Regions from separate parts of the Colwellia sp. KS18-150 genome, predicted to be linked through region 3. Evidence: predicted binding sites of a transcription regulator. Region 3 holds the regulator's gene; each other region holds the start of a gene.
The links. The regulator FNR, encoded in region 3, switches genes on or off when oxygen is low (the NO sensors DNR and NnrR bind a similar motif). The targets are predictions, from matches to a motif close to TTGATCTAGATCAA.

Region 1 (10,560 bases), on a different contig from region 3:
ACGGCAGGCACAAAGGCATGGTCGCCGGCAATAGCCCATCCTTCAAGGTGAGGCATTTTATAAACAGGTAACTTTTGCTCGCCTTTCCCGTAGTCACTTAATATACGAGTTACCCCTTTTTCAATATGCCACAAATCGAGTAGTACCATGCCGTCTTCACCAAATAAGCCGGCGATATAATAACGACCATCCCCGCTGATTAAGGCGTCGTAAGGGAATAAACCAATATCTTCGAACTTGGTGATTTTCATTTGCTCATCGTTTTCAATACCTGAAAAGTCAGCAACCCAAATTTCGTGACTATCGAAAAGACTGAAAACAAACTTGTTATTAGGCGCATCAACCAAGCCAACCACTTTAGAGCGTACAGGACTGCCATCTTTATTTTTAGGTTTAGTGGTTAAAATAGTGCTGTCTATGGTGGCGACTAATGCTAATGTGTCGCTGTTGAACACTTTGACGCCACCTGGAGTGTAGTTTGAAACGGCAACTAATTTTCCATCTTGACTGATGGCGCCACCAATACTGTTTCCAGATTGAATAACACGTTTAGCAATTTTATCTTTGAGTAAATCAATTTTAGTTAAGCCACCATCACGCCCAAAAACATAAGCGAATCTTTGATCACGAGAGTAAACGATTGAGGCATGAGATAAATCTCCTAGACCATCAACTTCACTAACTATTGCTTGGTCGCTGTGATCAATAATTTGAACTTGTCCGGTTGCTCGCTCTATGATCACCCCCATATCGCCTGTTGCTCGTAATGTTGATTGGTTATCGTTAACTAGAGCTTGTGTGTCATTACTACAAGCCGTTAGGGTAAAGTTAAGCGCAGCGATACAAATAACTTGGTAAATAGTGTTTTTCATGTCAGTTCCTTTATTTATTCTTATTTAACGCTTTGTGACTCTGTGTTTGAACTTGAGTAACCTTGCCTTGTTTTAGCTGTTTGGCTATCCACAAGGCTTCCTGCTCAGAAAGTAATGATTTCCATGGTGGCATTGCAGTGCCTGAACGGCCGTATAGAATAGTATTTTGAATAAAGAGTAGTGGCTTATCTTGAAGGTCTTCTAGCAATAAAGCAGGACCTAATCCCCCCTTTAATGTCATACCATGGCAAGAGCCACAGTCTTGTTTAACAATATGAATAAGCTCAACCTTTCGAGTATCTGATAGCTCATTTTCTGTGGCTAAACTTTGATTGTTGAAGAGAAAAAAAATAACGACTAACGCCGCTGCCACAAAAGTAATTTTGCCTATGGCTGAACTCATATTAACTATCCCTTGCCGTTTGAAGCTTTTAATAAAGTGTATAGAGAAGGAAAGGGCGTTTTGTTGCCTGAGATCATCTTTCAATAATAAAACCTCTATAAAAGAAGGTTTATTGATTTAAATCAGTAAAGTGTAAATTGAGCAGTAATTGCACAGAAATCAAACCGAGGTAACTTATTTGAATTATAGGGATTAATATTGGTAAAAGATTAGCCAGCTATTGCTCAATCAAGCGCCTTGCCCTAAATCATTTTTCCTACGCAAAACAAGATCACAATCTTAATGAAAATGGTATAAGAGCAGCTTAAAATCTGCTCTTATTGAAATTTAGCGAGTAAGAAAGTTAATGAATTCCTCGGCTATTTAAATATTGGCTATATTCTTTATCGGTACCGTTAATATGACTAATTAACCATACTGTTAGGTATTCACTTATTTCATTGAGGGCTTCATGTCCTCGTTCATTGTATAGCGCGACAAAGGTATTCACCTGTGCAATCATCTCATGATGCTTGGCTTGATGAGCTGCAAAATCAGGATAATTATTATCACGCATCAGCGCTTCTTCGCGCTCAAAATGATATTTGGTGTAATCAATTAACTCATTTAACGCTTTTTTTTCAAATTCTTCACTCATGGCATGATCATAAGCCACGGTAAATTGATTTAATAAACTAATGAGTTGTTTATGGTCGTCATCGATATGGGTAATACCAACACTGTACTCATCTTTCCATTTTACTTTTTTAAACTGATCCGTTTGTCGATAAAAGACAGGAATAAGAAATAACACGGCGATGAGTAGCCAAGAAACTGGATTACTCAAACTAGATAAAAAACCCAGAAATATTGCGACTACGATTAAACCGATAATGCTGGCATAGATAAAGGACTTGCTGCGACTGTTCATAATTTCCCTTCTTACTAAACCCTTAAAATTACTAGGGTTAATAAATGTGCTCTAACATATAGCTTACTTAATAATTCTGATTATTTTAACTACTGCGAGTAAATGTCTGCCTATTTATTGACCTCGATCAAGTTAAATACACCATTAATTATCTTTGTAAAAAAACTTGATCTGAATCACATAATTTTGACGGAAATAGGCAGATAGTTACATTTAGAAACATTTGGTGACTGTGATTTAACACTCTTTATCACGGTACTAACACGTAAATACAATAAAATCTGGAGAGTAACCGATGAAAAACATAAAACACAGTCTTTCAGCGCTTGGTTTAGCTATAGGGATGGCTGCTGGTGGTTTCAGCATGACAGTTTCTGCGGCAGAGCCAACCTTATCTGAAGCTGACTTTGAAAAAGCCCAATTACACTACTTTCAACGCTGTGCAGGTTGTCATGGTGTGTTGCGTAAAGGTGCAACAGGTAAAAATTTAGAGCCTAAAAATATGCTGAAAAAAGGCCAAAAGCGTCTAGAGAAAATTATTTCATTAGGTACTGAAGGCGGTATGAACAACTTTGATGATTTGTTCAGTAAACAAGAAATCGCAAATTTAGCCACCTTTATTCAAATGACGCCACCGGTACCGCCGGAAATGTCTCTTGAACAAATGCGCTCACATACTAAAGAATTTGTCGCGCAAAAAGATTACCCAACTAAACCATTACACGGTTTAAATTGGAAAAACTTCTTTGTTGTAATCGAACGTGATGCAGGTACTGCGGCAATTGTTGATGGCGATACTAAAAAGATTGTTACACATATCGATACCGGTTATGCAGTACACGTAATTAAAGGGACTGAAAAACATAAATTAGGTAACGCGAAAGATGTTGGCCGTTTCTGGTTCACCATTGGTCGTGACGGTAAAGTTAACAAAATCGATTTATGGCAAAAACCTGAAAAAATGTTAGTTGCTGAAACTAAAATGGCTTATGACGCTCGTGATATTGCTGTTTCAGGTGACGGAAAATACGTTATTGCAGGTGGTTACTGGCCTGCGCATTTCGTTATCATGGATGCAGCGACATTAAACCCACTTAAAGTGGTGTCAACCCGTGGTTACAACACTAAAGGTGAGTTCATCAATGAAGCACGTGTAGCCGCTATTTATACTGCGCCAAATACAAATTCTTTCATTGTTGCAGTAAAAGAAACGGGTCAAATGTTACAAGTTGACTATGATGATTTAGATAACTTAACGATCACATCAATTGCCTCAGCTGAATTCTTACACGATGGTTTCTTCGACCCTTCAGGTCGTTACTTCCAAATTGCGGCTAATGCATCTAATGCCATGGTTGTTGTGGATACAAAAGAGCGAGCATTAGAAAAAATTATCAAAGTTGATAGTTTACCGCATCCAGGCCCAGGTGCTAACTGGGTAGATCACAAGTGTGGTCCAGTAGGCGGCACTACTCACTTAGGTGTGGGTTTAGTCTCTGTTTGGGGGAACGATCCAATCGGTCATCCAGATCAAGCATGGAAACTTTGTTACGAAGTGGAAACTGATGGTGCAGGGGTATTTATCCGAACTCATGAAAACTCAGATTATGTTTGGGCTGATCAGTTGAAACATCCTGAGCCAGAGATTCAACAATCTGTGCAAGTGTTTGATAAGAAAACACGTGAAATTGTTAAAACCATTCGTGTAACAGAAGAGCCTGGTAAAGCGGCATTACACATGGAATTTAACAAAGGTGGTACCGAAGTTTGGGTATCTGTTTGGAATCGTAAAGATGCGAAGAATCCAACGGGTGAAATCGTAGTTTATGATGCCAAAACACTTAAAGAAATTGCCCGTATTAAAGGGTTAACTACCCCAACAGGTAAGTTCAACGTGTACAACCGTATGAACCACAAAACTTAAATAACGGTTATCTTATTGCCATTTCGTCCAACTTAGTTGTCGAAAGTGCTCATGACTAACGTCAACTCCGCGCTTTCTCCTCGAATTTGAACGAAGTGGCTGCAAGCTAAACCCTAGTTTGAATTAGTGCGACAAATTTAACATTAAAGGCATGACAGGTGTCATGCTTTTTTATTGTTAACGATATTAAGAAAATACTTAGCAAAACAATTTATAAACGTATTACCCACTGAGAGCTAACTATGGCTAATAACAAATTTTCAAAACCAAGTTTTTGGTCTAGACGACTGATACTTGGTACTACCGTTTCAGGTGCCGTCATCTTCTTCGTTGTTGGTATTATCTTTTGGGGTGGCTTCAATACGGCAATGGAAGCAACAAACACTACCGAATTTTGTATTGGCTGTCATGAAATGGAAGCTAATGTTTATCAAGAGTACACACCAACTATTCACTACTCTAACCGTACCGGAGTTAGGGCTGGTTGTCCTGATTGTCACGTGCCTAGACCTTGGATTCATAAAATTGTTCGTAAAATCCAAGCTTCTCGAGAAGTGTTTTTTTGGCTAACAGGAAAAATAGATACTAAAGAAAAGTTTGAAGAGCACAGGTTTGATTTAGCCCAAAATGTTTGGAAGGCCATGAAGGATACTGACTCAAGAGAGTGTCGTAACTGTCATAATTTTGAATCAATGAATCCTGAATTTCAAAAACCGCGTGCACGTAAGCAACATTTAAATGCCTTCGAAACCGGACAAACGTGTATCGATTGCCATAAAGGTATAGCCCACCACGATGTGCGAGATAAGTTATCAGATGAACAACTAGAAAAACTCGAAGCGCCAAACCCTGATTATATCCGAGAGGTACCGCAAGCTTATAAAGATGGTTTAGCAAGAATTGAAGCCAAAGAAGCAGCCGAAAAAGAGCAGGTGAAGGCAGAAAAAATCGCACAGCAAGAGAAGGTTGAACAACAAATCTCTGCTGCCGTCTCTCAAGCATTAGCGAATCAAAGCTCAAGTGCTAAGCCAAAACCGAAAGCAGAAAAATCATCATCGTCAGCAAGTAATATAGATGTGGATTGGGGTAAGTCGAGCGCAACAGATATAGGCGTATTCTATCCTGGTACAGCTTCAATTGAATGGATATTAGGGCGTAAGCATGGCGGAAAACGAGCGTTTACTAAAGGCGACCGTTGTACTGAATGTCATGGTGAAGAGATTGCGGATATTGGTCAAAACATTGTTACGGGAGAATCTGAGAAAATTGAAGAGCCCAACCTTATTCCAGGTAAACGTGGCAGTATTGATGTTCAAATTGACGCCACCCATGATGAAGAAAATCTATACTTAAGATTTTCTTGGAGTGACGGTGAACATGCGCCAGTACCTTTTGTTGACGGCGGTAAAATGGATCCTGAAAATCCTATGAAGCTTGCCTTTATGATAGCGACTGATGATGCAGAATATGCTGATAGAGCAGGTTGTTGGGGAACTTGTCACGCAGATGCTAACTCCATGCCATTTGCACCCGATGGTGAGACTTTAAAAGGTAGCGATTTAGCTAAACGTTTGAACTTTGATACGGGCACTGGCTTGGGAATTACCAAATACTTAAAAGAGTCTCGTACAAAATTAGAATTAAAAGGTCGTGGCGGAAAAGCATTAGGTGGTTGGGATAAGCTCAAAGATGAAGCTGATATTAATGCGGCTCAAGAAGCTGATCAATTTATGGATATTGTTCGTTATAAATCAGGAACAGGTGAAATAGAAGATGGTCAAATCTTAGCTTCACGTGATATGCATGGTGGTCAAGGTGCAACCGTTGAAGCGGCACTAAAAAATGGCACTTGGTCGGTAGTGGTTAAACGTAAACTTGTCTCAGATAGTGCAGGTGATGTCAGTATTGAACCAGGAAAGGTTTATAACTTTGGCTTTGCTATTCATGATGATTACTCAAGTGCTCGTTATCACCATGTATCTTTTGGTTACAAGTTAGCACTTGATAACGAACAAGCTGAAATTAATGCCATAAAGCAGTAGATTTACTCAAAGTTTTTTAAATTAATGCTATCTATTAATTTATTACCAGCCTCTTAATTAACCTTATTTTACCCCCAAAATAAGGTAGGTTAAGAGGCTTTTTTCTGATCTAGGTTAATTTATCTAAACATAAAGTTTTTTATAATGAGGATTAATCTACTTACATAGGGTTACACCTTTGTTGAAGCTGCAACAATCACGAGCACTTACTAAGCTTGGATTTTTTTTACTTTTTTTATTTGCTCCTTTACTTGATCTATTTCGGTTTGATCTAGAGCTTGGCCATTTCATTATTTTTGGGCAAGCATGGACTATTTCTATCGAACCAATCCTGTACGGCGATGGCAATGCGATTGATGCAGCAATCAAAATCTTTACTCGAGTGCTTCTTCCAGCAATAGCATTTATCGCCATAACGGCAACATTAATATGGAAGTTTGGGAGAATTTACTGCGGCTGGCTTTGTCCACATTTTTCAGTCGTCGAATTCATAAATGAGCTGATGCTGAAATACCTCAACCGAGTAACAATATGGGAAAAAGCCAGTAAAGCGAGTAGAGGTTTTTTGCCATGGCTTATTGTTTTTATTGCGGCTATCAGTATGGCTTTTATTTGGTCTGTGGGTTTACTTAGTTATTTGCTCGATCCGAAAACATTATTGATTGATTTAGTAACAGGGAACTTAGGTTTTGGTTCGAGCATTTTCATTAGCGCTTCCACTATAGTTTTCACTTTAGACTTTCTATTTGCACGTCATATATTTTGCAAATATGGCTGTGCTTTAGGTTTGTTTCAAAGCTTGATCTGGATGGCAAACAATCAAGCGCAAATTGTTAAATTCAATCGCAAACGTGCTAAAGCATGTCGAGAGTGCATCTTAAAAACTGAAGGTGGCTCTGCGCCTTGTGATGTTGCTTGCCCAATGCGTTTACCCACCAGAAATATGAAACGAGCAAAGTTTACATGTACTCAATGTGTGCAATGTATTTCTGCATGTAGTGAAGCACAACAGCATGATCCACAGGGCAGCTTATTGACTTGGGTGAATGGTCCAGAAGCTACTGAGGTTGATCGCGCCGTTAGGTCGATTAAAAAAAATGAAATAGCTTTTAAGGAATTAAAATAATACAGGGCTAAAAATATGAAAAAAATTACTCTACTCATACTCTTGTTAATAAGTACGAATGTCATAGCAAAAGACGTTGTGGTTGAAATTTATAAGAAAAAATTTCTGCCAGCTCAAGTTACCATTAACAAAGGTGATACTGTTATTTGGAAAAATATTGAAAAGCGCCAGTACCATAATGTTTGGTTTAAGCAGCTAGATAATGACGAGCCAGATTACTTTTTCCCTGACGAGTCTTATCAACGAACTTTTGATTATGTGGGTGAATTTGCTTATGAATGTGGCCCACATCCGAAAATGCAGGGTGTGGTTACCGTCAAATAAAAAATCTATTGATCCGCATCAACTAAGCGTTATTTGAGGTTTGTTAAATACAAGTGTTAAGCGTAACGTAAGGTTAAGATCACCTATTTAACACTATAAACCTAACAGAGTCATTATGAGTGCTATTAATTTTCAAACATCAATCAAACCAAAAAATGAACTTTATTACCAAGAGCAGGCTAATGAAGTCTCATTATTTGATTATGCCTATCAACATCAATTGCCCGTATTGATCAAAGGCCCTACAGGTTGCGGCAAAACTCGTTTTGTTGCTCATATGGCTAAAAAATTGAATAAACCTCTATATACGGTAGCTTGCCATGATGATTTAACTGCAGCGGATCTGGTTGGCCGACACTTAATTGGTCCTCAAGGAACCTATTGGCAGGACGGGCCATTAACCAAAGCGGTACGAGAGGGGGGAATTTGTTACCTTGATGAAGTGGTTGAAGCACGCAAAGACACCACGGTAGTTTTACACCCCTTAGCCGATGAACGAAGAATTTTACCATTAGAAAGAACTGGGGAGATCATCGAAGCATCGCCCGGGTTTATGTTAGTGGTTTCTTATAATCCGGGTTATCAAAATTTGTTAAAAGGTATGAAACCAAGTACAAGGCAACGTTTCGTAGCTTTACGTTTTGAATACCCTGATGCCAAATTAGAGCAAGATATATTAATTAAAGAAGCAAAAGTTGATCCCCATCTTGCTTTTAAACTTGTTGAGTTAGCGCAAGCATTACGTCGTTTAGAGCAAAACGATTTGGATGAAGTTGCTTCAACACGTTTACTTATTTATGCAGCCAAAATGATGTCATCAGGCATGAATCCTATAGATGTTTGTCGTTGTTGTTTAGCTGAGCCGCTTTCTGATGACCCGCAAACGGTTAGTGCGTTAATGGATGTCGCTAGAATATATTTTGATGAATGATAGCGTCTTAAATACTAAGCTTGGTCATGTAAATCTTGAGGGCAAATTAATTAACGAAAAACTTCCTGGCGATTTAGCTATGTGGTTTTTTATATTGGCTGAGTTAACCGTGTTTGCAATTTTTTTCATTGGTTTTGCGGTAACAGAAAATTTAAATATGACTTTGTTTGAGCAAGGGAAGGCTCAATTACATAAAACAGCAGGACTGATAAATACTATTTCATTAATTACCAGTAGTGTTTTTGTTGCTTTATCATTGCAGTCAGTGCAAAAAGGTAAAGAAAAGCAGGTGGTTACCCATCTATTGTTAGCGTTATGTTTTGCAATGGTTTATGTCGTGGTTAAGCTGTGGGAGTACCTTGCTTTGTTTGATCAAGGCATTGATATTGAAACCAATAGATTTTTCACTTTGTATTTTTTAATTACCGCGTTTCACTTTATGCATATTATCCTTGGAATGATAATTCTTAGCTACCTAATGGTTAGCGTTTATAAAGGGAAGTATAGACAGATAACAGTTACTTCTTCTGAAAATAATGAGCTTGCGGGCTTTGAGTCTGGTGCTAGTTATTGGCATATGGTTGACTTGCTGTGGATAATTTTATTTCCACTTATTTACATTATTTAGCTAGATGGATATTTAAATGAATAAGACAAGAGCAGCAGTAAATAGTTGGCTATGGTTATTAGCTTTAACATTCATTGCTATTGGGCTGGGAAATTTATACCCTGAGCAATACAGCAGCAAAGCCCTGTTTATTTGTTTAGTTATGCTGATTGTTGTGCTAAAAGGTCAGCAAATTATTGATGTTTTTATGGAGTTAAAGCACGCACCTAAAAATTGGCGTTACCTATTTCTTAGCTACATAATTATTGTACCTAGTGTTATCACCATAATTCATCTTGCTAATATAAATTAACCTGAGCTTTGTTTAGAGTAGATAAATCAGCGGAGTGTTTATGTCAGAAAATACTACTTCATCAACTCGATCTGCTGTCGTGTTTCAATCTTTGTACCTCGCTAATTTACTCTTATTACCAGGTATCTCTTTTTTGATTTTACTTTGGTTACTCTTTACTCATCAAAAATCACCAAACCAACTTTCTCGTTGGTGCAAAATTCATTTATTTCGAGCCGTACAGTTATCTATCCTTGTCGGAATCGTTTTAGTCTTTATTCCTGTATGTATTGTTTTTGTTTCGCCTGAGCTTAATACATCACTTATGGGCATTATCATTTATTTTGTGATGTTTCATACCGGATTCGTGTTAATTGGCATGCTAAACCTTGCGCGAGCAATGGCAAAAAAACTGCCACTTTTTTGATATAGCGCAAGCTATATCACCTTTTAGTTACGAATTGTTACACACTTATCAAAAGTTGATTTCCATCAATATGTTGGTTCTTACTTGTGCATATTATCTATATGCTTTATTACATTTTTTGATAAGGGAAACACCATGTCCGAGCGTTTTACAAAAGGCATGGCACGGAATATTTATTACGGCGGAAGTATCTTCTTCTTTTTAATATTCCTTGCTTTGACCTTCCACACTACTAAAGAGATGCCTAAACGGGATCATCGAGAAAACATCACTGAGTCCGTCGCGCGAGGTAAGGCGCTTTGGGAAGACAATAACTGTATCGGTTGCCATACATTAATTGGAGAAGGAGCATATTTTGCACCTGAACTGGCTAACGTTTATGACAGACGAGGCGGTGAAGCTGGCTTTAAAGCCTTCTTTAACGGTTGGATGAAAGCACAACCATTAAATATTCCGGGTCGTCGTCAGATGCCTAATTTCCATTTAACGGATCAAGAAATTGATGATCTGGCTGAGTTCCTAAAATGGACTTCTGAGCTAGATGACAATAATTGGCCACCAAACATAGAAGGATAAGGGCGTGAATACTTTAAAATATCAATCACAAGCCGTAGCAAAACCTTACTTCATTTTTGCCATGATATTATTTGTTGGGCAAATACTATTTGGTTTACTTATGGGCTTACAATATGTTGTTGGCGA
Region 2 (10,560 bases), on a different contig from region 3:
ATTTGTACTCATATATTCAGGTGTTAAAAAAGAGCAATTAGTAAAAGAGTTAAATACATTAAACAAAAACATAGCACGATTACCTTTTAAATTTAAAAATAATAAGGTGAGCATTACCTTATCAATGGGGGTCACTCATATTAAACCCGATGATAATATTCATATTGCCTTTGAACGCTCTGATGAGGCCATGTACAAAGCTAAAGCACAAGGAAAGAATCAAGTTATATACCTACCCTAGACTCACTCAATAACCAACCTATAAGGAAGCAGTTATGCATACACAGCTTAACCCCGTTGGTACAATGAATATCCTCTCTCAAGCAGAGGTTGATCAACTTCAAAAATCATCAACTAGCGAGCTTTATAATTTATACCGAAATTGTTCACTCGCTGTTTTAAATGCCGGTAGCCATTCGGATGATGCAGAATTTATTTATCAGCAGCATGAAGATTTTAATATTCAAGTACTTCGCATAGAGCGCGGAGTAAAAATTGAACTTGAAAACCCGCCAGAGCATGCGTTTGTTGATGGCAAAATAATTAGAGGGATTAGAGAACACCTTTCAGCCGTATTACGTGATATTTTATTTATAAACAATCGCTACCAGAACATGCACTGTGTCCCTGATACGCTTACAGATTCAACATTTGGTATATTGCGAAATGCTAACGCCATTTTACCTGAAACTGAGCCACGCTTAGTTACCTGCTGGGGCGGACATTCTATTAAGCAAAATGAATATAAATACACCAAAGCCGTAGGGTATGAGCTTGGCTTACGTAATTTTAATATTTGTACTGGCTGTGGTCCCGGCGCTATGAAAGGCCCGATGAAGGGAGCGACTATTGGCCATGCAAAACAACGTCATAAATCAGGAAGATATATTGGCTTAACTGAGCCAAGTATCATTGCTGCCGAGCCTCCTAATGCGATTGTCAATGAACTAGTGATCATGCCTGACATTGAAAAACGATTAGAAGCATTTGTTCGTCTTTCTCATAGTCTGATTATTTTTCCTGGTGGTGCAGGTACTGCTGAAGAGTTATTGTATATTTTAGGCATATTACTCAATGAAAATAATCAAAGCCAGGTTTTACCAATCATTTTAACAGGCCCTAGTAGCGCTAGTGAATATTTTACTGAAATAGATGCCTTTATTGGAGCAACACTTGGCGAAAAAGCACAACAGCTCTATAAAATCATTATCGATGATGCAGAGCTTGTTGCAAAAGAAATAACAGCAGGTACCGCGAAAGTGTTAGCTAACCGAAAAAAAACAGGGGATGCTTATCACTTTAACTGGTCATTGGAGATAACTGATGATTTTCAAAAACCTTTTGAGCCAAATCATGAGAACATGTCTTCCCTTAACATAAGCCATGAGCTTTCTACGGCAGAATTAGCCGCAAACTTACGCAGAGTTTTTTCTGGTATAGTAGCGGGTAATGTTAAATCAAACGGCATCAAAGCCATAAGAGAACATGGCCCATTTCAAATTTCTGGTGATAAAAAAATAATGAAATTAATGGATAGGCTACTCGCCTCTTTTGTTAGCCAACAACGTATGAAGTTACCCGGCAGTGAATACGTTCCTTGCTATAAGGTAGTTGAGGAATAATTAGTGTCAGCTCATTTAGTGTTAATAGATGCTTTAAATTTAATTCGCCGAATATACGCCGTTCAAGAACGTCCATTTGTGCAAAATAAAATTCAAGCAGAGGATGAGCTGGCTGATAAAACTAAACAGCAGGTATTATTCAATACACAAAATGCCTGCGTAAAAGCATTGGAAAATATATTATCGCTCCAGCAACCTAGCCATATTCTCGCGGTATTTGATAGCCAATTACCTTGTTGGCGATATAAGTTATACCCTGACTACAAAAAAGGCCGCAAGAAAATGCCTGCACATTTAGCCAATGAATTAAGTACAATTCAAGATGCTTTTATGCAGCATGGTGTAGACTCATTAGTTTCTGAAGAAGATGAAGCAGACGATCTCATCGCCACTTTGGCAACCAAAATGGCGCTGCACAATAAAAACGTTACCATTATCTCGACGGACAAAGGCTTTCTTTCGCTATTAAGTGCCAATATTCGTGTTTATGACTATTTCAACCGTCGTTATCTGGATGAAGAACATATAAAAAATAAATTTGATGTAAAACCGTCACAACTTATTGATTTATGGACTCTGACAGGCGACAACACCAATAAAATCCCTGGTGTTGCTGGCATAGGACAAATCACTGCAGCCAGTTTATTAAATCAATACGGCTCCTTAAATGCGATAGTAAATAGTGATGAAATAAAACCAGCGATTAAGGTAAAACTAGAAGAAAGTGAAGAGCAAATATCATTATCTAGGAAATTACTGACTTTTAAGCAAGATATTCCGTTAGGTTTCAATTTAAAGGATATACGCTTAAAAGAGAGTTGTACTGAAGAATCAATTACAGCCTCATCACCTTGTGAAACCTATGAACAACAGTAACTAATACTTTAAACTTTACTCGTAACTCGTTATTATTCTTAGTGGTATAATTAGCACTTAATTTTTAGAGACATTCAATGAACAAAAAAGTTATTTCTCGTATCCTTCTTGCGCTTGCAGCTTATGGAGTTTTTGTCGTTTTAGTATTTGTTTTCTATGATGATAGTCCTGATAAAATGGCATGGGAAGATAGAGAGGCATACAACCGTCAATTTATTGCAAAATTACAACTTGAACAATTTACCTTTGAACAAGCCATTAATCAGCTTGGCAGCCCAGATATCACTGAAGCCAAAAAAGTGGCAAACGATAATTTTCAAGTTATGTTTTACCGAACTCAACACGTAAAATCCGATGGTATTACGACACAAGACGAATGTACTTTCTTATTATTTGTAAACGGTGTTCTTAAAGAAATTGGACTAGGCGATAATTACCCAAAAAACTGGGGCATCATCGATAGTCATCAAACAGGAAATAAAGCATCACCACTATAGACTAAAGTCACCTTGATGCAACTCACATTTCCACCTACTATTAAGTGATAAACTACAGTAAATAAAAGTTATCTGTAAAACTTTCAAACTCGCAAACATAGTTTGTACATGGTATAAAGCGCTCCATAAATCGACTAAGCAGACCACTTAGTATCGACTATGTTAGCGTTTGCGCTTTTGGCTGGATATTTTACTCACACTTACGCTGGCTTTACTCATTCAAACAAGCCAATTTTGGCAGGTTACCCTACATATATTACAAGGTATAAAAATGACTCAACAAACTATCACTGTGATCCCAGGCGACGGCATAGGCCCAAGCATTATCGATGCTGCCATAAAGGTATTAGACAAAGCAGGATGTAATTTTAATTATGAGTTTGCCGATGCTGGTTTAACAGCGCTAGAAAACCATGGTGAATTAGTTCCTCAAGAAACCATGGACTTAATAGAAAAAAACAAAATAACCTTAAAAGGCCCATTAACAACCCCAGTTGGTGAAGGTTTTACCTCTATTAATGTCACGTTAAGAAAGCAATTTAAATTATATGCAAACTTACGCCCGGTTCTTTCTTTTAAAGGCACTAAAGCTCGTTATGAGAATATCGATATTTTAACCGTACGTGAAAATACTCAAGGTATGTACTCTGGTGCAGGCCAAGTAACTTCAGAAGACGGTACACAAGCTGAAGCTATGAGTATCATTACTCGTGAAGGTGCTGAAAAGATATTAACTTTTGCTTATGAAACTGCTCGCAAAGAAGGTCGTAAAAAAGTGACTGCGGTACATAAAGCAAACATCTTAAAATCAACCTCAGGTTTATTCTTAAAAGTTGCTCGTGAAGTAGCTGAGCGTTACCCTGAGATTGAATCAACAGAAATGATTGTTGATAATTGCTGTATGCAATTAGTGATGAAGCCTGAGCAGTTTGACGTTATTGTAACGACCAACTTATTTGGTGATATTTTATCTGATCTTTGTGCTGGCCTAGTCGGCGGCTTAGGCATGGCTCCTGGTGCAAACATTGGTGAAGACTGTGCAATTTTTGAAGCTGTTCACGGTAGTGCACCTGATATTGCCGGTAAAAACTTAGCTAACCCTACTTCTGTTATTTTAGCTTCATTACAAATGCTTGAATATTTAGAAATGGCTGACAAAGCTGAGAAAATTAGAAATGCTTTAATTGACGTTATTGCCAGTGGCGATCGTACAACAGCCGATCTTGGTGGTACACACGGTACCACTGATTTCACTGAAGCTTTACTTGAAAGACTATAGTCATTAACTAAATCAATGGCAAGATGCGCTCAAAGTGCTTCTTGCCATTTTTATTTGAATAGTTAGCCTTAGTCGACTAGTTAGCTAAACAAGGCCACTTCTTGTGACGTTAATGGTCGCCAATCACCTGGCGGTAGATCTGCCAGTTTGATCTCACCAATTTGTTCTCTATGTAAACCTACAACTCTATTTCCCACGGCAGCAAACATACGCTTAACTTGGTGATACTTGCCTTCTGTAATCGTTAATAAGACTTCATTCTCAACATCAGTATCGGTAACTAATTCCAATATAGCAGGACGTGTTAATGATGATTCTCCTTGTAATTGAATACCTTGTTTAAAGTGTTCAATTAACTCATCAGCTTTACTATTATCTATCACGTCCCTTAACCATACTCGGTAAGTTTTTTTACAGTCCTTTTTAGGGGAAATAACATTATGTGACCAACGACCATCATCAGTTATTAATACTAATCCTGTAGTATCAGCATCAAGGCGACCTGCAATATGTAAATCAAACGCTTTATCAACTTCTAAAAAATGTAACACCGAAGGGTATACTTCATCCACATTTGAACAAATTGAATCAACAACCTTATGCAACATATAGTAACGAGAAGTTCTTGCCGTCAACTCATTACCATCTACAGTAATACTATTATTTTCATGTACTTGCATAGCAGGATCTTTAGCAACCTCACCATTGACACGAACTTCACCACCTTTAAGTAGCTTTTTAGCTTCATTTCGGGTGAGTTCAGTACTTTTGCAAATAAATTTATCGAGACGCATGGTAATTCCTACTAATGCTATTGTGCTTCAACCCAAAACCAATAACCTTGATCCAATAAATCAGTCATCAGAGCAACAAAACTCTCATTTTCACGCCACTGAGATAATGCTTCAGGCATAACAACGACATTGTCACAAAGTGTCTTGATAACAGGTGCAATTTCACTGGCAAAATTAACTTGCTCGCCATTGATATAGCATATGCCTTGCTCAATGGTATCTTCAAAATAAAAAGCTCGTAAACCACCTAAGCGTTTAATGCCATGGATAGATAATAACTCACGAACTTCGTCATGAGTAAAAGGCTCTTCACTAGGCATTAAATCTAGCTCATGTTTAGCATTCGTTAAAAAGTTACCGACAAAGTGATTAAATACCGCGTCATCATCTAAAAGATTTTGCAGTTGCTGTTTAATATTGGACAAATCAGAGCTCGTCACCTCTCCGCTATGGGTAGTGCTCTGCCTAGTTGGGTCTTCAAGCAACTGAGTACCTAAATCATGATCAATAAGATGATCTGCAAAGCCACTTAATAAATTGATGGCTGAATTAGCTCGAAAGCCAATAGAGAAACTCATCGATGCTTCTAATGCTACTCCTTCATGAGGAAAACCTGGTGGGATATATAAGATATCGCCTGGCTCGAGATCGACATCAATAATGGCTTCAAAAGGCTCTACATGTAATAGCGCTTCATGAGCAATCACTTCAGCTTGTTGACTATTATCCCCTACTCGCCAATGACGCTTTCCTGAGCCTTGGCAAATAAACACATCATAGTTATCTACATGTGGACCAACACTACCACCTTCAGTAGCAAAACTTGCCATTAAGTCATCTAAGCGCCAATGAGGTAAAAAACGAAAAGGCTCAATCAACTCCGCCGCTTCTTCTGAAAAATTATCAAGTGCTTGGATCACCAATGACCAATCTCGAGAGCCTAGGTGATCATAACTTTCAAATGGACCAAACTCAGCTTGCCATTGACCATCCTTTTTGGATATCAATCGAGATTGTACAGACTCTTCCATCGCAATACCGGCAAATTCATCGATAGAAATAGGATCTTGAAAGTCCTTAAAACCTTGACGAATTACAACTGGCTTTTTTTGCCAATACTTCGTTAAGAATTCGTTCGCACTCAGTTGGTTTAAATCTAGGGTATACATATTATTCTCTTTTATAATGGCAGCACAGCTACGCTAGGGTAAAGGTAACTACTTACTGTTTCATGCCACCGACATACCAGCAATTTTATGCCAGAAACCATTGCATTCTTTCACATCATCCAATGTGTACTTTTGCGGCGTTACTAATTGCTGTTTAAATTTATCTAATTGACTAAAGGCTTGTTCACTATCGCTACTAATGCGAATTACATCAACACCCATGTCATTTAGCTGATTCACTTCGTTAATGAGATTATACTGGTAAGCAGACATAGTTTGAATCCCATTAAGCACAAAAACTTGCTCACCTTCACGAGAATTCATTATTCGTCCTTGAGGATAGTTAATGCAACAATATTGACAATCATCTTTGGCTCGATCTTCTGAGCGAGCAGTGAAACATCGAGCGGAGTATGCAAGCGGTAAGTAGCCCCACGAAAACACTTCACATTCAAACCTATCCCGTATTCCTTCATTTTGTGCTTGAGTTAATATTGTTTTTAACCAATCTCCTGAAAGTTCGACTGGCATTAACCAGCGCATCATACCCTGCTTGATAAGTAATTTTAAAGTAGAAAGGTTGTAACAGTTGATCGCAGGCCCCACGACAAACTGCAAGTTTAAATCACTCATTATTTGTACAGCACTTAAATCATTAGCTTCTATGAGTAAGTCTCCATTGTCGCAAAGCTTTTTCATCGTCATAAGCTCTGCTGGCGATTCAAGCAATGTCATGGTTGATATTACAATTTGTTTATCTGTATTTTGTGCTAATTCTCGCCCTAGCATCAACCAATCTTTGGCTCTTAATTCACGCCTTTTTGAACAAACAGTTTCCCCCAAATAGATAATATCTGCACTAGAGTTTTTTGCTTGTTGATAAAATTTTTCTACATCATTTTTTGGCCAAAAGAATAGATTAGGTCCAAGTGAGAATTTCATAAGTTTTCCTAAATTTAATGTTAGCGATGCCTTATTTGATAAAGAGTGTGCAATGGGAGGAATTTATTGCCATTTTCTATGATAGGCACCTAGCGTTGTCTGGCTACCTTCTGATAAATTAGTCAATGTTTGCATCCAACTGCCTTCTACCGCATAGCCCTGTGGATTTTGTTTATATCGGTCTAAAGCCATTCTCCATGTTTTTGTCACCTGCTCCACATAAGCGGGGCTGCGCTGTCTGCCTTCTATTTTTACTGACACTATTCCCATCGCCATTAACTCAGGAATAAGCTCTAACGTATTTAAGCTGGTGGGCTCTTCTAAAGCATGGTAAACATCACCATCAACATCAAAACGTCCTTTACAAAGAGTAGGATAACCGGCATTTTCATGCGCTTGATACCTATCAATTAACACGTTATTTAAGCGAGATTCTAAGCCTTGTGACGTTTCTTGCCAGCGAACATATTTAGCAGGAGAGCAAGCGCCAACAGTATTGGGTGATTCGCCTGTCATGTAAGACGATAAATAACAGCGCCCTTCAGCCATAATGCATAAGCTTCCAAAAGCAAAAACTTCTAATGGGACTGGGCTAGATTTAGCGAGCTGACGTACTTGTTGAACCGAAAGAACACGTGGTAAGACAACACGTTGCACATCAAAATTATTATGAAAAAATTTAATCGCCTCTAGGTTGGTAGTGGAGGCTTGCACAGACACATGTCGCTCTACATCAGGATATGTCGAGGCGGCATAATCTAGCACACCTAAATCAGCAATAATTAATGCATCAGTTCCAATGGATACGGCATCATCAACCGCCTTTTTCCAACGCTCTTCGCCATTAGCATGTGCAAAAGTGTTTATAGCAACATGAAGTTTTTTCCCTCGGTCATGCACATAATCAGCAGCTTTTGCTAATTTACCGTCATTAAAGTTAAGCCCCGCAAAATGCCTCGCATTAGTATCATCTTTAAGGCCAATATACACAGCATCGGCACCATTATTTATCGCTGTTTTTAAAGCAGGTAAATTACCCGCTGGACACAATAACTCCACTTAGTGCTCCCAAGCATCTAGAAATAGAAAAGTAAGAATTTTCCAGATAGTCTAGGTGGATATGCGCAAACATTTATTGATATACATTAAGAAAGTTTGATCTGGTACAGTGACCGCTCTCACGTCAGTGCTAGACTAACTTAACTTTAATAACCACTGAGAAGAACATTGTTTAATTTCTTATCTAACCAACATACTCTTCTGCCAGCTACAGCAATTGAAAAATTTCCGCTACAGGTGCGAAGTCGCTTAGTATCAACAATGCCTATGTTATTAAGGCCTAGCTTAAAGTTCTTACCCTACAAAGCTCAAAAGTCATTATTACTCTCTGCATTGTCATCTGTTTTTCAAGAAGCACTTGAAGACGGGGATTTTGAGTTTCTTCAAGATAAATGGTTAAAAATTGCCATCACAGATTTAGAATTAACCTGGTGGTTAAGTTTTAATAACAATAAATTAGTGATGGCTTCAAAGAAGGAAATGCAAGAAAACAGTCATAATGAAGATGTCAGCTTTAATGCAACAGGCGATGATTTGATACTTATTGCCGGAAGAAAACAAGATCCTGACACCTTATTTTTTCAAAGGCGTTTAAAAGTTGAAGGAGATACAGAGCTAGGATTAGAGGTAAAAAACTTAATTGATGCTATAGATATTGAACAATTACCCAGTAGTGTTCATTCTTTGGTGCAATTTAGCGCTAACCTTATACAAAATACTCGTGATGAGTTAGCGCGAAGAGATAATTAATTAAGTGTTGCTGCGTACTCTCTTGCTTTGGCAAGATCTTCAGGTGTATCAACGCCCTCAACAGGAACATTACTTTTAGCAACCTCAACATGAATATGCTCTCCTTGATAAAGTACTCTTAGTTGCTCAAGCGCTTCAATTTGCTCTAATTGGCTAGTAGGCCAGTTGACATAATCTTTAATAAAACCTGCTCGGTAGGCATAAATTCCAACATGACGTAAATAAAAATCACCAATAGCATTAATATTATTATTACCTAAGTACCTTTCTCTATCATAAGGAATTGTTGCTCGACTAAAGTAAAGAGCATAACCATCTTTATCGGTGAGCACTTTTACTGCATTGGCATTAAATGCCTCTGTAACCGAATCAATATTTATCGCTAAAGTCGACATTCGAGCAAGCTTACCTTGGCTACTATTGTCTTGCGCCGCTAAATTATCAGCAACCTGAGCAATATTTTCAGGGGGAATAAATGGCTCATCTCCTTGAACGTTAACAATAATCTCATCGTCATTAAATTGATATTGCTCCATGACTTCGGCTAAACGCTCGGTGCCAGATTGATGATCCGCGCGTGTTTTACAAACCTCGCCACCAAAGCCTTTGACTACTTGCTCAACTTCATCGTTATCTGTAGCCACAATCACTTTACTCGCACCACTTAATAATGCTTTTTCAACTACCCACTGGATCATCGGCTTGCCACCGATATCAGCTAACACTTTACCCGGTAGTCTTGAGGATTGATAGCGAGCAGGGATCACAACAATAAAGGCGTTGTTATTTTCAGTAGGTTTAGTGGCTATAGTCATTGATTACTGATCCTGCTCAATATTCGCATTAGTCTGTTCTGAGCTGTCTTCAGCGATACTTCTAGCTTCATTTTCTAACAACACAGGGATATCTTGATCTATGGTATAAGCAAGCTTATCAAATTTACAAATAAGCTCTTGCGCTGCTTTGTCATAGTCTAGTTTTCCTTTACATACTGGACATGCCAGTATTTCCATCAATTTGGTATCAAAAGCCATGATTAGTTCTCTATAGTTATATTATGTTGTTGTGTTGGGTAAAACCTTTTGTAAACATGCCATTAATGCTTGTTCATCTTGCTCTGAAAAATGAGCATTTACGGGTAAGTACCACCAGTTATCTTGTGCAAAGGATTGACATTTTACCGCATCTTTCTCTGTCATTAATAGCGGTAAGTCATTTTTAAACTGATAAAAATCATCAAGCGTAAACGCTTTGTGATCAATAAACCCTTGTTGCTTGGATAACGTAAAACCAAGTATTGATAAGGTATCAAAAAAACGCTTAGGATCGCCAATACCAGCTACGGCATTAACACTTTGCCACTGCAGTAAAAAACTGTTTAATGGTTTTGTCTCTGCGGTTTTAACATTGATAACCTCTGTTGCCAAAAGCTTCATCAAAAGTGAAGGCTGACTGGTTAACTTATCCCGCGACTGAGGTTGGCTACCATTATAAATGAGTATGTCAGCTTGTGATAAACGCCATTGCCCTTCTCTAAGCGGTCCTGAAGGTAATAATAAGCCATTACCAAAT
Region 3 (10,560 bases):
CGATAATACTAGCATTTAGTGCAAGTGCATGGGCGACAATATCTCAGCAAGGTGAAGTTTATTTTGAGTCTGTTTCGATGTTTACTTTCCTATTACTTATTGGAAAGTTTTTAGAATTCAGGGCTCGCTCTCACGCAGCACAAGTTTCTGCCAATTTATTAAAACTTATGCCAATGACAGCAACAAGAATTGGTCACGGTCAATCACTCCTTTTAGAATCCATAACTAAAGAAGAGTTAGTAGCAGCCAAGTTACTGATTGTTGAGGATATTGTTTTAATTAAGCCTGGAGAAACAGTACCTGCAGACGGCGTTATCATTGATGGTCATTCACATATAAACGAAGCGATGCTTTCTGGTGAGCAATTACCTGTCAGTAAAAACCTTAATGACAAAGTGTTTGCCGGTACAATAAATGGCGATAGCAATATAACAGTCAGAGTAAAACAAAAAAATAGCCAATCTTTTTTAAGCCAACTAATTCGTTTAAGTGAACAGTCTCAAGCTCATAAGCCAAAGCTTGCTCGACTATCAGATAAAATCGCACAATATTTTGTCGCCATTATATTAATGACCGCGATAGGTACAGCACTTTATTGGCAACAACATTTACCTGAAGAAGCTTTTTGGATCACTTTATCTGTGCTCGTTGCTACTTGTCCTTGTGCCCTTTCTTTAGCTACTCCTACCGCATTAACTTGTGCGACTACACGCTTAAACCGTGATGGTATCATGATAAAATCAGCACATGTTATGGAAACTATGCCACAGATTAATTGTTTCGCTTTTGATAAAACCGGTACATTAACCACTGGTGAGTTTGTCATTGAACAGGTAAGCATTGCCAATGAAAATAGATTCAACAAGCAGGAAGTATTAGCGATTGCTGCCGCATTAGAATCTCACTCTGAACATCCTTTAGCTAAGCCTTTTAGTCCTTACCGTGATTACTCACTGCAAACAAGCCAAGTAAGAGTTGAATCAGGCAAAGGGGTGAGTGGCGTTATTAATAATCAAGAGTACAGTATAGGTAAACCAAGCTGGCAATTAGATGAGTTTGATGAAGACATCCAATCTGCAAGTTGTGTTTTACTTTGTGAGGGTGTGCTTATCGCTGCTTTTTTCTTAGTAGATCAAGTGAGAAATGATGCATCATCACTAATCAAATCATTAAATATCAATAATCAAACTCTGATGCTTTCAGGTGATAGCCAAATTGCTTGTAATAAAATTGCAAAGCAGTTAACAATAACTCAATGTTATGGCGACCTTTCAGCCAGTGATAAAATGAATAAGCTGTTGGAAATGCAAGCGCATGAACCAGTAAAAGTTGCTATGGTAGGTGACGGTGTTAATGACTCCCCTGTGTTTGGTGCGGCACATGTTTCCATGGCAATGGGATGCGGTACTGATATTGCCAAAAGCGGTGCCGATGTCATTTTATTAAATGATAAACTTTCCAGTATTAGCACCTTAAATAAGGTAGCAATAAAAACACGTCGTATCGTGTTTCAAAATTACTTATGGGCTTTTGGTTATAATGCCATTGTATTACCATTAGCCGTTGCTGGATTTATAACCCCTTACATGGCGGTTATAGGAATGTCTGCAAGCTCGATTTTAGTGATCACCAACTCACTACGTTTACTAAAAAAGTAGTCACTCAACAAAAGAGTAAAAGATGAGCATAATATACATATTAATCCCTATCGCTGTATTACTTACTGTCCTTGGTATCTATTTGTTCTTTTGGGCAGTAAAAACAGAGCAATTTGATGATCTCGAAAAGCAAGGCATGAGCATTCTTTTCGATGAAAATGAAAACCAAGAATCTATCGAAGTTAATCAGAACACTCAATCAGAAGTTGATGCAAAAGAAATAAAAACTACTCAAGCTCCTGAACAAGACAATAAATGAATATTGATATTCTCTCGGCATTTATCATAGGTTTACTTGGCTCTGGTCATTGTATTGCCATGTGTGGTGGTATAACTACCATGTTAACATCTGCACTTCCTCAGCCTAAGCATGCTAATAATCAACAGATCCCTGTTAATGGCCAAGAGCAGACTCATAATCAAGTAAACAAATTAAGCTTAATTTTTGCTTATAATATTGGCCGTATTGCTTCATACAGTATTATTGGCGCTATCGTTGGCTTTACTGGCTCAATTGCTGCAAAAAATATCGGTATGCCACTGGCAAGCTTACGTATCATTTCAGCCATTTTTCTTATTTTATTAGGGTTATATTTAGGGCAATGGTTAATGTGGATAAATCGCATTGAAGCTTTAGGAAAGGGATTATGGAAGTACATTTCTCCTTTGGCTAAAAATGTTATTCCTGTCAGTACTCCGAGTAAAGCATTCTCTTTAGGCGCTATCTGGGGCTGGCTACCTTGTGGCCTAGTTTATTCAACCCTAACTTGGGCATTAGCGAGCGGTAGTTTGGTAACAGGGGCAAGCATTATGTTTTTTTTCGGCTTAGGAACCTTGCCAGCGCTATTAACACTCTCTTTTAGTTTCGGTAGTGTTAAGCATTTATTAGCCAATGCTAAGTTACGAAAAACAATGGCATTAATATTAATTACCTTTGGTATTTATAGTTTACTTCTTGCATCTAGACAGGTGTTCTAATACCATAGATTTGTCCTAAGAAGCTATGTAAATAATCGAGTAATGTATGTCGAACAATAGTTGCCCAAGCGCACAACATATCAAATGTCAAAACTGTAGTATTAGTGAGCTTTGTTTGCCTTTTACGCTAAACGATCAAGAGCTTAATACTCTCGACAATATTATTGATCGTAAACGCCCTATCCACAAAGGCGATAAAATATTTACCGATGGCCAAGATATGCACGCACTATATGCTATTCGCTCAGGAACATTTAAAACCTATACTGTTAACGAGCAAGGTGAAGAGCAAATCACTGGCTTTCATCTAGCGGGGGACTTATTAGGATTTGACGCAATAGCTGATGCTGAGCATAAAAGTTTTGCTCAAGCACTTGAGACATCAATGGTGTGTGAAATTCCTTATAATAATTTAGACAAACTGTCTAACACTATGCCAAAACTTAAGAAGCAAGTTTTACGCTTAATGAGTAATGAAATTCGCACTGATCAAGAAATGCTCACCCTGTTAAACCGAAAAAATGCCGAGCAACGTGTAGCAACATTTTTGGTTACATTAAGCGATCGTTATCATGACCGTGGTTTATCCGCCAGTGAATTTAGACTAACAATGACTCGAAGCGATATAGGTAACTATATTGGTTTAACGGTTGAAACAATCAGTCGGTTGTTAAATCGTTTTCATAAAAATGGCTTAATCAATGTTGATGGTAAATTAATTTCTATTTTAGATATTGATGCATTAATTGATTGCGCTGAGTCTTAATCCGCTACAAAGTTTAAGGGTTATTGTCGCGATAAAATCATTTATCGTGACCCGTAAACTTCCAAATAAATTGATTTAAAACAAGCATTAATTTCATACATTTGCTATAAATTAACTATGTTCTTTTAATGGTTATATTGTTAATTTATAAAAGTGAGATTAATCATGCAAACATATCAAAAAATCCTCGCCGTTATCGATCCGACAACGGAAGATCAAAAAGCACTAAAAAGAGCAATAGAATTAGCCGCTAGTATTAAAGCCAAAACTGATACCAATGTAGAAGTTTGTGCTTTTTTAACTATTTTTGATTTTTCTTATGAAATGACCACTATTTTATCAAGCGAAGAACGTGACGTTATGTGTCAGTCAGTAATCAAAGATAAAAAATCATGGCTAGAAAATATTGTTAATAGTTTAAAAGGTGATATGGACATAAATTGTCAAGTGGTTTGGCATAACCGCCCTTTCGAAGCTATCGTAGAGCAAGTCATAGAACATGATTATGATATTGTCATCAAAGGAACACACTTACATGACAAATTAAAGTCTGTGATTTTTACCCCAACAGATTGGCATATTTTACGAAAATGCCCTTGCCCAGTGTTATTAGTTAAAGATCACGCTTGGCCTGAAAATGGTAATATAATTGCAGCACTAAATGTTGGTAGTGATGAATCTGAACACCGCTCACTTAATATTAAAATTACTGAGGAAGCCAAACAGTTAGCTTCAATTGTTCAAGGCAATGTTCATTTAGTAAATTCATTTCCAGGTACCCCGGTAAATATCGCCATTGAAATACCTGAGTTTAATTCCACAGAATACAATGACACCATGTTAAAGCATCATCAACAAGCGATGATCACTCATGCTAATAAATTTGATATTAGTGTTCTTAATACTCATGTTGAAGAAGGCTTACCTGAGACAGTTATAGAGCAAGTCGCAGAAAAAGTGGATGCAGAGTTGGTCATTCTTGGTACTGTCGGTAGAACAGGTATTTCAGCCGCTCTAATAGGAAATACAGCAGAGCATGTAATTGACCAACTTAATTGTGACGTTCTCGCTCTAAAACCCGATGGCTATGTATCACCATTACAGTAAATCAACATATTGAAATAGTTATTAGCTAATTTTTAAGATAACAAGGCGAGAAGAGTGCAATGTAATCATTGTGCTTTGACGGTTTTTAACGGAGTTAGGTTAAAGTAAGCCATAAACCATTAGGCTCTACTGAAAAATCGTCACTCTTTTTCAAGCGAAACAGAGTGATAAACTTAAAGTTCAACAGACCCTAGTTTGTTACCTCTGCCTTATAGCTTTAAAGCGCTAAAAAACCTATAATGCGCGGCGAAATTAAACCGTTTTAACTAAAGCTGCCTTTTATGAACACCTCAAAGCCCTTAACTGCGATACAACAGACTCAATTACCAAAACTTGAAAAACGCATCAGACGTCATGTCGGCCAAGCTATTGCTGAATACAATATGATTGAGGAAGGCGATAAAGTCATGGTTTGTTTATCAGGAGGCAAAGACAGTTATGCGCTCTTAAGTATTTTAATGTTACTTAAAGAGTCTGCGCCAATTAACTTTGAGATAATCGCAGTAAATTTAGATCAAAAACAGCCCGGTTTTCCAGAGCATGTACTACCGCAGTACCTTGATGGTTTAGGTATCGAGTATCATATTATTGAAGAAGATACTTATGCGATTGTAAAAGATAAAATTCCTGAAGGAAAAACCACCTGTAGCTTGTGCTCAAGGCTAAGACGCGCTGTTCTTTATAAAACAGCAAAAAACTTAGGCGCTACAAAAATAGCACTTGGGCACCATCGAGACGACATGATTGAAACACTGATGTTAAACATGTTTTATGGTGGAAAGATGAAGGCTATGCCTGCTAAATTAGTTTCCGATAATGGTGAGCATGTCGTGATCAGACCGCTTGCTTTTTGTAAAGAAGCCGAATTAATTCAATATGCCGAATTAAAACAGTTTCCTATCATTCCTTGTAACCTTTGTGGCTCACAACCTAATTTACAACGTCAAAACATTAAGCGCATGTTACAAGACTGGCATGAACAGCACCCTGGTAGAATAGAGTCAATGTTTACAGCTATGCGAAATGTTGTCCCATCACATTTATGTGATAGCCAGTTATTTGATTTTAAAACTATTGATAGTGATTCAGGTATAATTGATGGCGGTGATACCGCATTTGATACTCCTGAATATCCCCAAGCTGACAATATAAGCTCACATAGCAATGAGCTTAATGTTATTCAGGTTAAGTAGTTATTTACTCTCCAGCAATAACATCTTTACTTAGATTAGAGTCTTGAAAGTATTGCTGATTTTGTCTTAGCATGTGCGTAAGATCAGTAACATAATCTGCGCCTCGCTCTGAATAGGCAAGTAGCCCTGTAGCTAATAGCTCAGGGTTTAATGGCTGATGATTAGAGCGTAGTTCAAAGCGTATACTTCTAAAGACACGGTAAGCATTATGTGAATTGATATTATAGAAATATCTCGCTACCGCTTCATCTACACTTTGAAACGCAGCTACTTCATGTTTGGCCCCAGTATTTCTGCCACCAGGTACCATCCCGCAACCTTGGCGATAACACCAAATACCAAAGAAATTGAGTCCTATTCGAGAAAATCTTGATGTGCCCCATGCCGACTCATTAGCCGCTTGTACTAATACTAGCGGCGTAGGTACAACGTCGATGCGAACAAGTAAGTCATTAACCTGCTGCAGAACCGACGATTTCTCATTAACACGATACTTCTTCACTAAACTAGCTAACGTTTTTAACTCACTCTCTGATAGCGATAAGCCTAAAGATATTTTCTCTAGCCAAAATTCTAACCGTGCTCGCTGCGTTACTAACTTAGTATTTTCTTTTTCTATTGAAGGACGAATGAAGTCAAAGAATTGCTTCTTTTTACTCTTTACATCTTTTATTGCAGCAAAGTCAGGCAAGTCAACTGAGTGTAAAGGTTTCTCTATAACTTGCTTAACAATTTCTTTATCCGCTTCAACTTTACTGCTTATTTGCTCTTTTTCAGGCTTTGGAATAGCTACAGGCTTTAAAAAAGTAAAAGGGGCTAGTATGAATACCGCTAAAGCCACTAATAAGATGCTGCTAATAAATGTTGTTTTACTCATTGTATTCCTTCATTTTCTTTAAATGCATATTAAGCTGAAAAAGTATCATCTGAATCTGAGTCCACCTTAGACACTGATGAATTAGTCGTTTGACTAAGCTCTTCTTCACTCTTATCAGTAGCTAAACTAATTCCAAAAATTTCACGGTATAAAATACCTTTTACATTATAATATAAAGGTGCTAAGTAATTGATACCAAAAAGAAAAATGATAAACCCAACTGGCGCTAGTGTTGACTCTAACAATAATGCTAAAGGAAAAAATAACATGATCAGTGACAGGAATAAAATGAAATAGACAATAAACAAAGGAAACAATTTAAAACGAAGGGATTTAACAGAAATGATAATAGCCTTCATGGGCGTCATTTTTTTCTCAATCACTAAAGGGATAGTTAACGATAAAGTAATTGCTAAGAAAATACCCGGTAATATCAATAACTGAAAACCTAAACTAATTAATACCGAAGTAAATAAGGCACATAACACAACCCAACTGGCTCGTTGTAAAAACGCGAAAATCATTTTCGGTTGAGTAGGCATACCGACGGAGTGCAACACTCCCATCATTTCAACCTCTGCAATAAAAGGCCATACCGCGATGGTAACTACAACATTTAACAGCATACTCGCTTGAGGATCTTCAAGCACAGCCTCAATACCACCGAGATAGTCACTAACAATAAATGATACCGACATACCAAGTATGATTGAAAACAATAACCCTATATTTATCGCTAAGCGCGACTTCATAGTTAATTGCCAAGCTTCATTCAAAATAGCTTTAACATCAATTTGATAATCACCTTGTAGTGCACGTTCAACACTACCACCAACTTGTACAATAGAAATTTTTTCAGGCAAAGTAAAAACCCTTATAAAACAGAAAAAGAAACGTAAAACAAAAGGGGCTGCCTTGTATAAATGCCCAACAAATCGCTACAAAAACAACCTTAAAAGTTCAACAGACCCTAAGGCAATATTATACCTGAATATAAAAAATAATGTGTATCATGCTAAAAAGGGGTTAACTTAAATCACTTAGCACTAACTGTAGTGCCAATAGCAATAATACAGCGCCCATCACTCTATCTAATAGATAACCTTTTATTTGTAAATAATATCTCACTCTTCGGTGTGTTAATAAGTAGGATAAACTCACAAACCAAATACCTGTGGCAATTGTCATGTACAAACCATAAGTTAATTTAATCTCAAATGGCGTTGAAGGTTCGATAACAACAGAAAATAAACTCACGAAAAACAAAGTAGCTTTTACATTAAGACCATTGATTAAAAACCCGGTAAAAAATGCTTTTTTAGCGGAAGGCACAGCACTTTCTTTATTGACGTCTTGAATTTGCTCTTCAGTGCGCGGTACATCAGGTTTTTTAGCACGCAAGCCATGCCAAGCAATGTAACAAAAATAACCTGCAGCAATATACTTTAATGCTGTCAGCAAACGTTCATCACTGGCAATCAGTAAACCTATGCCAACCAGTGAATAGGTAACATGTAATAAAATACCACTGGCGATCCCTAAACTGGTTAAAATTGCGGTACGACGATCATAGCGGATACTTTGCTTCAATATTATTGCAAAGTCGGGACCTGGGCTTGCTACAGCCAATAAATGAACGGCAGCAATAATAAAGAATTGTTCAAGGTAAGACATATAAGATATAAGATTAAACAAAAAGCCATTCTACCTGAGGCTATTTATTAAAAGCTAGCTTTTCTTATAATCATAAATTTTAAAACTTAAAGCTTCGATTACGCGTTAAAATATTTTGATAAAAATGCCATAACTCATCAAAACAGCAAAACGTATACTCTTCACCACGATAAATAGTTTTCATTTCAGACCCTTTTGAATAGTTAATAACCTGAGGGTACTGTACAAAAAAAACACTACAATGATTGTAACTCAGCTGTAATTTAACGTGCAAAATGGTTGTCATGAATTGTTTTTAAAACATTTATAAAGAAATTACTGCCCTTTTCATGTGCTAGGGAGATATTATTTTCAGGGATCATTTCCGGCTTATTATAAACGGATAGCACTCGCGCCATACTGGCTTCACGAATGATATGTAACAAAGGTAATGGTGAACGATTCGTAAAGTTGCTCACCTCATCATAATCTTCGCCCTCAAAACAGTATTCAGGGTGCATACTTGCCAGTTGAAATACGCCTTCAAAACCAGAGTCAATCAACAGTTCATTCGCATAATCAAGTAAGTCTAGGTAACGATCAAAACTACGAAAACCATCTTCAAATATTATTAATGTCGTTTCAACCTCTGGATGCGCCTGTAAATAACGACATTGCTCAACAAATTCAATTAAGGCTGGCTTAACTTGGCTTTGTGATGATTGATAATAACAAATGCTATTATTGACAAATTCCTTCTTAGCAAACGGACAAAAGTTAAGCCCGATGATCACTGTTTCTATCCAGTCTTTAATCGCTAATACGCTGCCACTTTCTTCGTTATTTTCTCGTTCTCTCATAAAATCATTTACTGTGCTGACTGCTGTAATTGCCACATTTTACTATATTTCCCTTGCTTAGCTAACAATTGTTGATGATTCCCCTGCTCTACAATTTCGCCTTCACTCATTACAATAATATTATCGCTATCAACTATGGTTGATAGTCGATGAGCAATCACTAGACTGGTCCTATTTTTCGCCACTTCATTAATGGCTGTCAAAATAGCTTGCTCAGATTGACTATCTAATGACGACGTGGCCTCATCAAACACCAATATTTGCGGATTTTTCAGTATAGTTCGAGCAATAGCTACACGCTGTTTCTCTCCCCCAGAAAGCTTTAATCCCCGCTCCCCCACCATGGTTTCTACTCCATCGGGTAAACTATTTACAAATTTAGTCAGATGGGCCATTTCTATAGCATTCATTACTTGTTCATAACTTGCCTCAGGTAAGCCATAATTAACATTTGCAAACAAACTATCATTAAATAATACGGTATCTTGCGGTACTATCCCTATGTGGCTTCGTAATGAATGTTGAGTCACGTGATTGATATTTTGGCCATTGATGCTGATAAATCCTGAATTGACTTCATAAAACCTGAATAACAATTTTACTAAAGTTGATTTTCCTGAGCCACTCTCACCAACTACTGCGACTTTTTCACCGCTGTTAACCGTAAAAGAGACGTTTTTGATTATGTCTCGTTTAGGGTTATATGCAAAAGAGATATTTTCAAAAGAAATGGGAGATTGGGCTATATCTAAATTACTCGCATTTTCTTTGTCATTAACCTTCGGGGCTTTATCTAGCAAGCCAAAAAGGTTTTCAATATTGGCAAGAGATCCTTTAATTTCGCGGTAAACAAAACCTAAAAAATTCAATGGCATAAAAAGTTGCATCATAAAGGCGTTAATCAGCACAAGATCCCCTAAAGTCATATTACCTTCGCTAACACTAACGGCTGCTAGAGCTAACATTGCTGTCATTGCCATGGCAATAATAAATGCCTGGCCACCATTTAACGCAAATAACGATAAACGATTTTTAATTTTAGCCTGCTCCCAATGAGATAACTGTTCATCGTATGCCTTCGACTCGTAGTCTTCATTGGTAAAGTACTTAACCGTTTCATAATTTAACAGACTATCAATAGCACGTGTATTACTCGAAGAGTCGGCTTTATTAGCTTCTCTTACATAACGGGTGCGTAACTCAGTAGCATAAACAGAATAGGCAATATAAGTTAAAATTGAACCTAAAGTGATTAAGGCAAACCAGATGCCATAATTAATAAAAAGAATGGTGACCACCATCACAATTTCAAGCAAGGTAGGCACTATATTGAACACCATGAAACGCATTAAAAAACTAATGCCTGTGGTACCGCGATCTATATCACGAGACAAACCACCTGTCTGTCGATTTAAATGAAAATCTAAATCAAGTTGATGGAGGTGACGAAATACTTTTAAACCAATAC

Region 1: AC27IF_RS17350 (bacteriohemerythrin) is a predicted target of FNR. The motif match lies at 2,303-2,316, and genes of this name have one in related genera.
Region 2: ubiT (ubiquinone anaerobic biosynthesis accessory factor UbiT) is a predicted target of FNR. The motif match lies at 8,315-8,328, and genes of this name have one in related genera.

The regions. Positions count from the first base shown of each region.
Region 1 covers NZ_BAAJMC010000021.1:49,789-60,348, forward strand. The annotation lists gene AC27IF_RS17340 (cytochrome D1 domain-containing protein) at 1-872, opposite strand, end outside; gene AC27IF_RS17345 (c-type cytochrome) at 883-1,275, opposite strand; gene AC27IF_RS17350 (bacteriohemerythrin) at 1,619-2,185, opposite strand; gene AC27IF_RS17355 (cytochrome D1 domain-containing protein) at 2,481-4,109, shown strand; partial or broken gene AC27IF_RS17360 (NapC/NirT family cytochrome c) at 4,352-4,903, shown strand; gene AC27IF_RS17365 (ethylbenzene dehydrogenase-related protein) at 4,907-6,151, shown strand; gene AC27IF_RS17370 (4Fe-4S binding protein) at 6,330-7,277, shown strand; gene AC27IF_RS17375 (cupredoxin domain-containing protein) at 7,293-7,601, shown strand; gene AC27IF_RS17380 (AAA family ATPase) at 7,717-8,532, shown strand; gene AC27IF_RS17385 (cytochrome c oxidase subunit 3 family protein) at 8,525-9,160, shown strand; gene AC27IF_RS17390 (cytochrome C oxidase subunit IV family protein) at 9,177-9,452, shown strand; gene AC27IF_RS17395 (hypothetical protein) at 9,493-9,858, shown strand; gene AC27IF_RS17400 (c-type cytochrome) at 10,018-10,434, shown strand; gene AC27IF_RS17405 (cbb3-type cytochrome c oxidase subunit I) at 10,439-10,560, shown strand, end outside.
Region 2 covers NZ_BAAJMC010000007.1:127,252-137,811, reverse strand. The annotation lists gene AC27IF_RS11330 (GGDEF domain-containing protein) at 1-241, shown strand, start outside; gene ppnN (nucleotide 5'-monophosphate nucleosidase PpnN) at 276-1,622, shown strand; gene xni (flap endonuclease Xni) at 1,626-2,498, shown strand; gene AC27IF_RS11315 (DUF3192 domain-containing protein) at 2,576-2,995, shown strand; gene AC27IF_RS11310 (isocitrate dehydrogenase) at 3,267-4,274, shown strand; gene AC27IF_RS11305 (pseudouridine synthase) at 4,355-5,068, opposite strand; gene AC27IF_RS11300 (ribosomal protein uL16 3-hydroxylase) at 5,086-6,237, opposite strand; gene AC27IF_RS11295 (U32 family peptidase) at 6,298-7,179, opposite strand; gene ubiU (ubiquinone anaerobic biosynthesis protein UbiU) at 7,243-8,238, opposite strand; gene ubiT (ubiquinone anaerobic biosynthesis accessory factor UbiT) at 8,407-8,988, shown strand; gene kdsB (3-deoxy-manno-octulosonate cytidylyltransferase) at 8,985-9,803, opposite strand; gene AC27IF_RS11275 (Trm112 family protein) at 9,807-10,022, opposite strand; gene lpxK (tetraacyldisaccharide 4'-kinase) at 10,044-10,560, opposite strand, start outside.
Region 3 covers NZ_BAAJMC010000019.1:3,838-14,397, reverse strand. The annotation lists gene AC27IF_RS16625 (heavy metal translocating P-type ATPase) at 1-1,658, shown strand, start outside; gene ccoS (cbb3-type cytochrome oxidase assembly protein CcoS) at 1,681-1,917, shown strand; gene AC27IF_RS16615 (sulfite exporter TauE/SafE family protein) at 1,914-2,636, shown strand; gene fnr (fumarate/nitrate reduction transcriptional regulator Fnr) at 2,683-3,402, shown strand; gene uspE (universal stress protein UspE) at 3,568-4,509, shown strand; gene ttcA (tRNA 2-thiocytidine(32) synthetase TtcA) at 4,791-5,702, shown strand; gene AC27IF_RS16595 (glucosaminidase domain-containing protein) at 5,707-6,579, opposite strand; gene AC27IF_RS16590 (YciC family protein) at 6,609-7,442, opposite strand; gene AC27IF_RS16585 (LysE family translocator) at 7,606-8,253, opposite strand; gene AC27IF_RS16580 (DUF1415 domain-containing protein) at 8,517-9,092, opposite strand; gene AC27IF_RS16575 (ABCB family ABC transporter ATP-binding protein/permease) at 9,101-10,560, opposite strand, start outside.